Regions from separate parts of the Paracoccus sp. 08 genome, predicted to be linked through region 2. Evidence: riboswitches for the same ligand, from Rfam matches in the RefSeq annotation. Region 2 holds a riboswitch; the other holds the start of a gene.
What was found. A riboswitch is a leader RNA that binds a small molecule or an ion and turns the genes downstream of it on or off. The one in region 2 is predicted to bind cobalamin.
Positions count from the first base shown of each region.

Region 1: linked by a shared signal. The riboswitch ahead of GBO37_RS13380 (DUF1636 domain-containing protein) and the one ahead of GBO37_RS02435 (ABC transporter substrate-binding protein) in region 2 are both predicted to bind cobalamin.

Region 1 is NZ_WEKR01000044.1:1,905-6,736, forward strand. Features, by position in the region: gene GBO37_RS13365 (trehalose-6-phosphate synthase) at 1-637, opposite strand, end outside; gene otsB (trehalose-phosphatase) at 647-1,369, opposite strand; gene cobO (cob(I)yrinic acid a,c-diamide adenosyltransferase) at 1,471-2,100, opposite strand; cobalamin riboswitch at 2,141-2,367, shown strand; gene GBO37_RS13380 (DUF1636 domain-containing protein) at 2,462-2,872, shown strand; gene cobW (cobalamin biosynthesis protein CobW) at 2,875-3,918, shown strand; gene cobN (cobaltochelatase subunit CobN) at 3,932-4,832, shown strand, end outside.
Region 2 is NZ_WEKR01000005.1:58,844-63,675, forward strand. Features, by position in the region: gene GBO37_RS02430 (iron ABC transporter permease) at 1-782, opposite strand, end outside; gene GBO37_RS02435 (ABC transporter substrate-binding protein) at 779-1,786, opposite strand; cobalamin riboswitch at 1,924-2,141, opposite strand; gene GBO37_RS02440 (hypothetical protein) at 2,404-2,658, opposite strand; gene GBO37_RS02445 (TRAP transporter large permease subunit) at 2,785-4,101, opposite strand; gene GBO37_RS02450 (TRAP transporter small permease subunit) at 4,101-4,658, opposite strand; gene GBO37_RS02455 (TRAP transporter substrate-binding protein) at 4,708-4,832, opposite strand, start outside.

The DNA.
Region 1 (4,832 bases), on a different contig from region 2:
AGCGGTCCGGCGCGACCTGATCGCCGTCCGCCAGCTGACGCGCGCTTTCGGCAAAGGCGCCAAGGTCGCGTTCGGCCTGGAACCCCAGCAGATCGTAATGGGACAGCCAGTCAAACAGCTGCGCGGGGTTGGGCAGGGCCGCGCAATCGGCCGGACCCGGAAAGGGAATGTGCAGGAAATGCCCGATCGGGTTTTCCACCCCCAGGGCACGCAGTTCGGCGGCCAGCGGGAACAGGTGATAATCCTGCACCCAGATCCGGTCATCGGGGCGCAGGACCGGCAGCAGCATCCGCGCGATGCGCTGGTTCACCCGTGCATATCCATCCAGGTATTCGGGCCGGATGCGCATCAGGTTGGGGCGCCCATGACACAGCGGCCACAGGATGGAGTTGGAATAGCCCAGATAGTATTCGTCATGCTCTTGCGGGGTCAGGTCAAAGGACAGCCGTTGGAACGCCGCGCCCGGATGGTCCTGCAGGTCGGGCGCGGGATCGTCCGTCACCTCGCCCGAGAAACCCACCCACACCCCGCCGGAACTGCGCAGCGCATCCTCCAGCGCCACCACCAGCCCGCCCGAAGGGTCGTCCCCCAGCGGCAGGCGGTTCGAGACGACGATCAGGCGCGGTTCGGTGGACATGGGCATTCCTCAGTTCAGCGATGCGTCAAGCCAAGCGGCCAGCGCGGCAGGGTCGGACAATCGGTGATGCGCGGCGGTGGGACCGTCGCCGATCTTGATGGCAAAGCCGCCGCGGGCCTGCGCCTCGGCCATGGCGGGTTCGTCGGTGGTATCGTCGCCCGCAAAGACCGGCACGCGCCCGGCAAAGGGCTCAAGCGTCATCAGATGCGACAGCGCGCTGTCCTTGCCGACGCCACCGGGGCGCAGCTCGACCGCCATCTTGGCGGGCTGCAGCACCAGATGCGGGTTCCGGTCGGCCAGATCCTGCATCACCTCCTCGACAAAGGCGCGCAGATCGGGGGCGTCCCGATAATGCAGTGCGACGCCATGGGGCTTTTCCTCGACCAGCAAGGCGGGATGGGGCGCGGCGGCGGCATGGGCCGCGGCATGAAGGGGGCCCGCGTCGAAATCGACCCGGTGCAGGGTCTGGATGCGGCCGGGGCGCAGCGACAGCTCTGCGCCGTGGCTGCCCGCCACGATGCCCTCGAACCCGTCCATATGTCCGCGCAGGTCGGCCACGTCGCGCCCCGAGATCAGCGCCACCGCGCCCCCCTGCCGCCGGTACAGCGCCGCCAGCCGGTCGCGCAGCGCCTGCGTGACAACGACCGCATCGGGCCGGGGGGCGATGTCGACCAGGCAGCCGTCGAAATCCAGGAACAGGGCGGCGTCGGGGGCAAGCGGGGGTGGGGTCACGTCAGGCGGGCTCCGGCGATTGGGATATACCAAAGGGAACCCGTGACTCCCCCCGAGGGTTCACCGCCGCGTGAGGTTTTTTGACCGCCGACCCGCGCGCGTCAGTATTCGACCCCGGCTTGCGCCTTGATCCCAGACCGGAACGGATGCTTGACCTGGGTCATCTCGGTCACCAGGTCGGCGGCCTCGATCAGCGCGTCGGGGGCGCCGCGCCCGGTCAGCACCACATGGGTCATGGCGGGCTTTTCCGCCTGCAGAAAGGCCACCACCTCGGCCGCGTCCAGATAACCATAGCGCAGCGCGATGTTGATCTCGTCCAGCAGGACCATGCGGATGGCCGGGTCACGGATCAGGTCCTGCGCGCGCGCCCATCCGGCCTGCGCCATGGCGATGTCGCGGGACTTGTCCTGCGTCTCCCAGGTAAAGCCCTCGCCCATGGCGTGGAACTGACAGATGTCGGTGAAATGCGTGGTCAGCAGCGTGCGTTCGCCCGTGTCCCACGCGCCCTTGATGAACTGCACAACGGCGCAGGGCATCGCGTGCGCGATGGAGCGCATGATCATGCCGAACCCCGACGACGACTTGCCCTTGCCCGGCCCGGTATGGACGATGATCAGGCCCTTTTCGCCGGTCTTGGTCTCCATCATGCGGTCGCGGGCGGCCTTTTTCCTGGCCATCTTGGCGGCGTGGCGGTCCTGATCCTCGGCGGAAATCGGGTCGGTCTGCGTCATCGGGTCGCTCCTTGCGGTTGACAAACGGCGGGTGCGGGGGMTTGGGTGAGGGCGTGTTGGTTCCTGTCTATGACAGGCGAAGAGGGAATGCGACAAGGCCCCGGGTCATCAGACCCGCGACCCCAAGCGCAGCCGCCCCCGCGACCGTGACCGGAGAGGTCGCCCGATCCACTGGCCCCGATTGGGGCTGGGAAGGTGGGACGACCGTCGGGGCATCCGCCCCTGGATCCGCAAGCCGGGAGACCTGCCAGCACCTGACGATGACGGGCGAACGGGGTGTTTCGCGACCGGCAGGTGATGGCCGGATGCCCCGTGCCGCCTCCTCTCGGACGCCCCTTGCCGCAACAAGGAAGGGGCCGCGATGCGCGCCGTTCTGCATGTCTGCACCACCTGTCGCGGCACCGTGCCCGACCCGGTTCCCGATGCCGCAGGGACCGATGCCGCAAGGACGGATGCCCTTGGCCTGGACGCGCCGCGCCTTGGCGCTCGGCTGCACGACCTGCTGTCCCGCACCGCCCCCGACGGCGTCGAGATCCGCCCCGTCGAATGCCTTTCCGCCTGTTCGCAGGGCTGTTCCGTCGCGCTGTCCGCGCCGGGCAAGTGGTCCTATGTCTATGGCCGCCTGACGCTGGACGACGCCGCCGACATCCTGTCGGGCGCGCGCGCCTATGCCGGAACCGCCGACGGCATCGTGCCGTGGCGCGAACGCCCCGCCGTCTTCCGCAAGCAGAGCCTTGCCCGCATCCCCCCGCATACCCTGTCGCAGGAGTGACCATGATCGACCTTATCAAGACCCCCGTCACCGTGATCACCGGCTTTCTGGGGTCGGGCAAGACGACCCTGGTGCGCCATCTGATGGCCAACCCCCAGGGGCTGCGCCTTGCGGTGATCGTGAACGAATTCGGCACGATGGGTGTCGATGGAGAGATCCTGAAGGGTTGCGCCGATGCCGCCTGCCCGGCCGAGAATATCGTCGAGCTGTCGAACGGCTGCATCTGCTGCACCGTCGCCGACGACTTCATCCCCACGCTGGAGGCGCTGATGGCGCTTCCCGCCCGGCCGGACCACATCCTGATCGAGACGTCCGGGCTGGCGCTGCCGAAACCGTTGCTCAAGGCCTTCGACTGGCCCGCCATCCGCTCGCGCATCACCGTGGACGGGGTGATCGCCCTGGCCGACGCCGAGGCCGTGGCGGCCGGCCGCTTTGCCCCGGACGTGGCGGCGGTGGACGCGCAGCGCGCCGCCGACCCCGGCCTGGACCACGAGACGCCCCTGTCCGAGGTCTTCGAGGATCAGATCGCCTGCGCCGACGTGATCCTGCTGACCAAGGCCGATCTGGCCGGGCCGGAGGGCGTCGCCGCCGCCCGCGCCGCGATCGAGGCAGAGCTGCCCCGCCCCCTGCCCATCCTGACCGTGACCGAGGGCGCGGTCGATCCGCGCCTGGTCCTGGGCCTGGGCAAGGCCGCCGAGGACGACCTGGACGCCCGCCCCAGCCATCACGACGGCGCCGACGACCACGAGCATGAGGATTTCGACACCGTCGTCATTGACCTGCCCGAAATCACCGACCCGGCCGATCTGGCCGCCCGCATCGCCCGTCTGGCCGCCGAGCAGAACGTGCTGCGCGTCAAGGGCCATGTCGCCGTCGCGGGCAAGCCCATGCGCCTTCTGGTGCAGGCCGTGGGCGCCCGGGTGCGCCATCAGTACGACCGCCCCTGGGGCCAGACCCCGCGCCGGTCGCGCCTTGTGGTGATCGCGGAGCACGACGACGTGAACCCCGACGCGATCCGCGCCGTGCTGGAGGCCGTGCCAGCATGACCGGGCCCGCCTGATGCATGTCATCTTCCGCGAACAGGTCGGGCTTGAACAGTCTGACGCCCCCTATGATCCCGGTCAGACCCCCGGCGATCTGGTGGTCCTGTCCTTTTCGGACAGCGACCTGGGGGCCTTTGCGGAAGGCTGGCGGCGCGCGGCGGGGGGGCTTCCGCCCACGCGGCTGTGCAACCTGGTGGCACTGCGGCACCCGGTCTCGGTCGACACCTATGTCGAGAACACCCTGTCGGGCGCGCGCGGCATCCTGATCCGGTTGATCGGTGGCGAGGCTTACTGGCCCTATGGCCTGGCGTCGGTGCAGGACCTGGCGCGCAGGCGCGGCATCGCGCTGGCCGTGCTGCCAGCGGACGGCCGCGACGATCTACGGCTGGAGGAGATCTCGACCGTTCCCCCCTCGGTCCTGCGCGTGCTGCGGCGGCATTGCGACCAGGGCGGCGCGGTCGCGGCGCAGGCGGCGCTGGCGCAGATGGCCATCGCATCGGGCCTGCAGGCCGCGCCCGTGCCGGGGGTCAAGACCCTGCCCGCGATGGGCTTTCACGACCCCGACCGGGGGGTGGTCGCCGACCCGGGCCCGGTCGCGACGCTGGTCACCTTCTATCGCAGCTGGCTGGCGGCGGCGGATGTGGCGCCCATCGACGCGCTGATCCGGGCCCTGCGCGACCGCGGCATTACCGCGATGGGCGTCTTCGTGCCGTCGCTGAAGGCGCCGGGGCTGGCGGACTGGCTGACGGCTGCCCTGCCGGACGGGCCGGAGCTGGTGGTGAACGCGACCGGCTTTTCCGGGGGCGGCGTGCCCTTCTGCGGCTGGTCCTGCCCGGTGTTCCAGGTGGCCCTGTCCACCAACCGCCGCCGCGACTGGCTGGCGGCCGAACGCGGGCTGTCGCCGTCGGACCTGGCGA
Region 2 (4,832 bases):
GCCAGGATCAGCACGGCCTGGACGCGCCGGACCGGCACACCCAGGGACGCCGCCGATTCCGTGCCGAAGGCAAAGGCGTCCAGCGCGCGGATGTGCCATGCGGCCGCGCCAAGGACGGTCACTGCGGCGGCCAGCGACAGGCCGACATCGTTCCACCGGACGCCCGACAGGTTGCCCAACAGCCAGAACATGATGCCGCGCGCCTGTTCCGCGCTGGCCGACCGCGCGATGATGAAGCTGGTCAGGGCGTTGAACAGCTGCGACCCGGCGATGCCTGCCAGCACGATCTGCGCGGCACCCCGCGCCCCCGGACCGCCGCCCGACAGGCGCGCCAACCCCACCACCAACGCAAAGGCCGCGATCGCGCCCAGCAGCGCGCCCGCCGACATCGGCACGAACCCCGCGCCGATCCCCGCCACCGCGACCGTCACGGCCCCCGTAGACGCCCCCGCCGAGATGCCCAGCAAATAGGGGTCGGCCAGTGCGTTGCGCAACAGCGTCTGCAGGACCAGCCCCGAGATCGCCAGCCCCGCTCCGCAGGCCCCCGCCACCAACGCGCGCGGCAGGCGGTAAGCCCAGACGATACCCTGATCGATCGGGTCCAGCGGATAGCCCGCACCCAGCATCTGGTTGGCCAGCGCCTGCCAGACCGTCGAGAGGGGGATCGGCGTTTCCCCCAGGGCGGTGCCGACCAGGGGGGCCGCCACGATCAGCAGCGACACCCACAGCCAGACCGGGGCCAAGGGGCGGCGGACGGTCGGCACCCCGACATCGGCGGTCATTCGGACAGCCCGTCCATGCCCGCCGCCAAGGCCTCCAGCCCGTCGATCATGCGGATGCCGGGATGCAGCGCCTCGGCGTCCAGGATGACGACGCGATCCCGGCGCACGGCGGTCATCCGGCGCGTGACCGGGTCCGTCTTCAGAAAGCGCAGCTTTGCCTCGACATCGTCGGCGGGAAAGCGGCGGCGGTCCATGCGCGCGATCACCAGCACCGAGGGGTCGGCACGGGCGATCGTCTCCCACCCCACGGCGGGCCATTCCTCGTCCGAGGTCACAACGTTGCGCAGGCCAAGGCGGTCCATCATCCAGGCCGGGACGCCCATCCCGCCCGCCATGTAGGGGTCCAGCGCCAGATCGGCCGAGGAGAACCAGACCGCCGCGGACGCATCCGGCAGGTCCATCGCCCGGGCGCGGTCCACGACCGCCGCCTCTCGGGCCTGCAGGTCGGCGATCAGCGCACGGCCCGCGTCCTGCGCGTCCATGACCCGCGCGATCTGGTCGATGCCGTCCCACAGCGTCGCGATGTCGAAGGGCGCAAGGCGGGTGCCGTCGGCGCCCACGCTGTTGTCCTTGCCTTGGCAGTCCGTGGGCATGACATAGGCCGGAATGCCCAGATCGGCGAACTGTCGGCGCGTGCCGACCGCCCCTTGGTCCCCGATCATCCAGGCGAACATCGTCGGCACGAAGCCGGGGCGCCGGTTCACCACCGATTCAAAGCTGGGCGTGTCGTCGCTGATGCGGTCCACCGTGGCGTCATCCTCCGCAAAGGCGGGCAGCACCGGGGTGAACCACAGCGCGGTCCCGGCCATCCGGTCCGCCTGGCCCAGCGCATACAGGATCTCGGTCGTGGACTGGCCGATCGACACGACGTTGTCGGGACGCGCGGGGATGGTCACCCGGTGCCCGCAATTGTCGATCACCAGCGGATAGTCGGTCGGCGCGGCAAGGGCCGCCTGGCCCAGGCCCAGCGCCACCGCGGTCGTCAGGAAGATTCTGGTCGTCATGGTCGTCCTTCATGAAACGAAGGACGGGGCTGAAAAAGGCGCAGCGGCGTCACCGGGGTCCCACCCGCCTTCGCGGTCGCGTCGGACGAAGGCCGTGGATCGGCGCATGCGGTCTTTCTCCGGGGCACCCCGCCCGGGTTGGTTCAAGTCATGATGGCAGGTCTCCTGACTTGCGGATCGCGGCCTTCCCCGCCTTCCCGGCGCAGGGGGCGCCAGTGGCATCATGGGGTCGGCTACCGCTTACAGTTGCGGGGGCAGTCGCGGATTCGGCGCCTGATGGCTACACCTCACCACGTTCCCTTTTCACCCTGCCGGGGCCTTGGCCGGCACGGGAACCATCACGGACGGAAATGCCGCCAGGTTGGGACAAAGTCAACCGCCGCGGCAAGCAGCCCGCAGCCGACCCGGCCACCACGGCCGACGCACTGCGACACCCACGGCTTATGCCAGCCTGACCCCGGCGACCGGTGCGCCGCTGGCCGAACGCGCGGGCGCCCTGCGGGGTCAGGACATTGGTCGCGGTCCTCCCTGCTAGGGAAGGATCGGTGGCATGGACGGGGGGGACGGATGCAGGACCTCAGACCGCCGGGCGATGGGGCGCCTGACACCGCAGGGCTTCAAACCTGGCCGGGCCTCTTTCGCCACAGGTGGCGGAGGTCCAGCCGGGGATAGTCCCGCTCGATCTGACTGCCCCAGAACAGGCCTGCGATCGGGGCGTCGGGATGGTCGGGATCAAGGCCGTAGTCGATCTGGGCGATGCGTTCGGCCGGCATGTGCAGGGTGTAACGCAGGAACAGGAACTGCTCCAGCCAGGCGTCATGGTCCTTGTTCGTGAACAGGTCCGGGCGGGGGACGGGTTCGGGGTCGTGCATGGTTGGGTCAGCCTTGGGTGACGGATCCCGATTGTCCGTCAATCCGCCTGCCGGTGCAACATTCCTGTCCCCGAACGAAAAGGGGGCACGCCGCATCCGGCATGCCCCCCGATCCACGGCAGGCGATCAGTAGATCGCCAGGGCCGGGAACAGGATCAGCAGGCCCACCGCCAGGATCTGCAACCCTATGAAGGGCAGCAGGGCGCGGAAGATCTCTCCCAGCGAGATGTCCGGCGGGGTCACCGACTTCAGGTAGAAGGCGGCGGGCCCGAAGGGCGGCGACAGGAAGCTGACCTGCATATTCATCGCGAACAGCACGCCGAACCAGACGGGGTCGTATCCCAGGCTGACGATGATCGGCACGAAGATCGGCATGGTCAGCAGCGCGATGCCTACCCAGTCCAGGAACATGCCTAGCACGAACAGGATCGCCATCATGAACAGGATGATGATCGTCGGGTTGTCGCTGATGCCGGTGATCAGTTCCGACACGAAGTTGATGCCGCCCATCAGGTTGAAGACGCCCACCAGGGCGGATGCGCCGATGCCGATCCAGACGATCATGCCGACCGTCTGCAGCGTCTGCATTGCCGCGCCGCGCAGAAGGCCCCAGGTGAATTCGCCGCGGATCACGGTCGAGATCAGCACGCCCGCCACGCCCACGGCGCTGGCCTCGGTCACGGATGCGATGCCGCCATAGATGGAGCCCAGCACCATAATCACGACCAGGATCGGCAGGAACAGGCCCTTGAGCAGGCGCAGCTTTTCGTCCCGCGGGACGCGGGCGGTGACGGCCGGGGGGACGTCGCCCGGCGTCAGCCAGGCACGGATCAGCACATAGGCCACATAGAGCAGCGCCAGCATGAAGCCCGGCACGAAGGCGGCCGTGAACAGGTCGCCGATCGAGACGTTCGCGGTCAGGCCATAGATGATCAGCACGATCGAAGGCGGCACCATGGTCCCCAGGCTGCCGCCCGCGCAGACGACCCCGATGGCCAGCTTGCGGTCATAGCCCTGGGCCAGCATCTGGGGCAGCGCGATCAGGCCCAGCAGCACGACCTCTCCTCCGATGATGCCGGACATGGCGGCTAGGATGACGGCCACGAAGATCGTCTGGACCGCCACGCCGCCGCGGATGCGGCCGCCGACCAGGCGCATCGCCTCGAACAGGTCGCGGGCGATGCCGCTGCGGTCCAGGATCGCGGCCATCAGCACGAACATCGGCACCGACACGAAGACGAAGCTGGACACGAAGGTATAGACGCGGCTGGTGATCAGCGGCACGACGTTCGGGCCGAACCACCCCAGGGCAAAGATCAGCGTGACCAGCAGCGTGACGAAGGCCAGCGGGATGCCCGTCAGCAGCAAAAGCAGCAGCAGCGCGAACAGAAGGCCCGTCCCGGCCTCGATCCCCAGGGATTGCAGCGAACCGAAGATCTCCATCAGCGGGCTCCCTTGTGCCCGCGGGCATAGTTGACGGTCAGGATGGCGAATTGCAGGGCCATGATCGCCAGCGCCACCATCAGCAGAACCTTGAGCACGCCCGGATAGGCCGGGTTCCAGGCCGAACCCGAAGTCTCGAGGTGAAAGCTGCCGTCGGGGCGCCAGGCGGACCGCTTGACCATCTGCCAGGCCGCCCAGGCGAAGGCGCCGGAGGACAGGCCGCAGATTGCCGAGATGAGGATGTCGGCCACGCGCCGCGCGGCTGGCGGCAGCAGGTCATAGACCAGGACGACCCGGATGTGCCGGTCGCGCGCGGTGCACAGCAAGCCCCCGTAGACGAACGAGATCGCGCACAGGAACACCGTCGTCTCGTGCGCCCAGTTCGTCGGGCGGCCGAACACGTAACGCAGCACGACCTCCTGGATCAGGATCAGCATGGCGACCACCAGGCCCAGGGCCGGGATGATCGCCAGGCGGTCGATCACGCGACCCAGGCGCCCCGACTGGGGCACGGCCTCGTGTTCCTCGCGCGGAATGGCTTCGGATGCGTCCATCATGTCCTCCTCCCTGGAAGGGACCGGGCGCGAACGCCCGATCCTGCGGCGCTTACTGCACCAGGCCCTTTTCGGTCAGGTACGCGGTCAGCGCGTCATAGACCTGCTGCGCCGCGGGCGACTGTCCGGCGACCTTTTCCCATTCGCCCATCGCGATGCTGCGGAACTTGGTGCGCT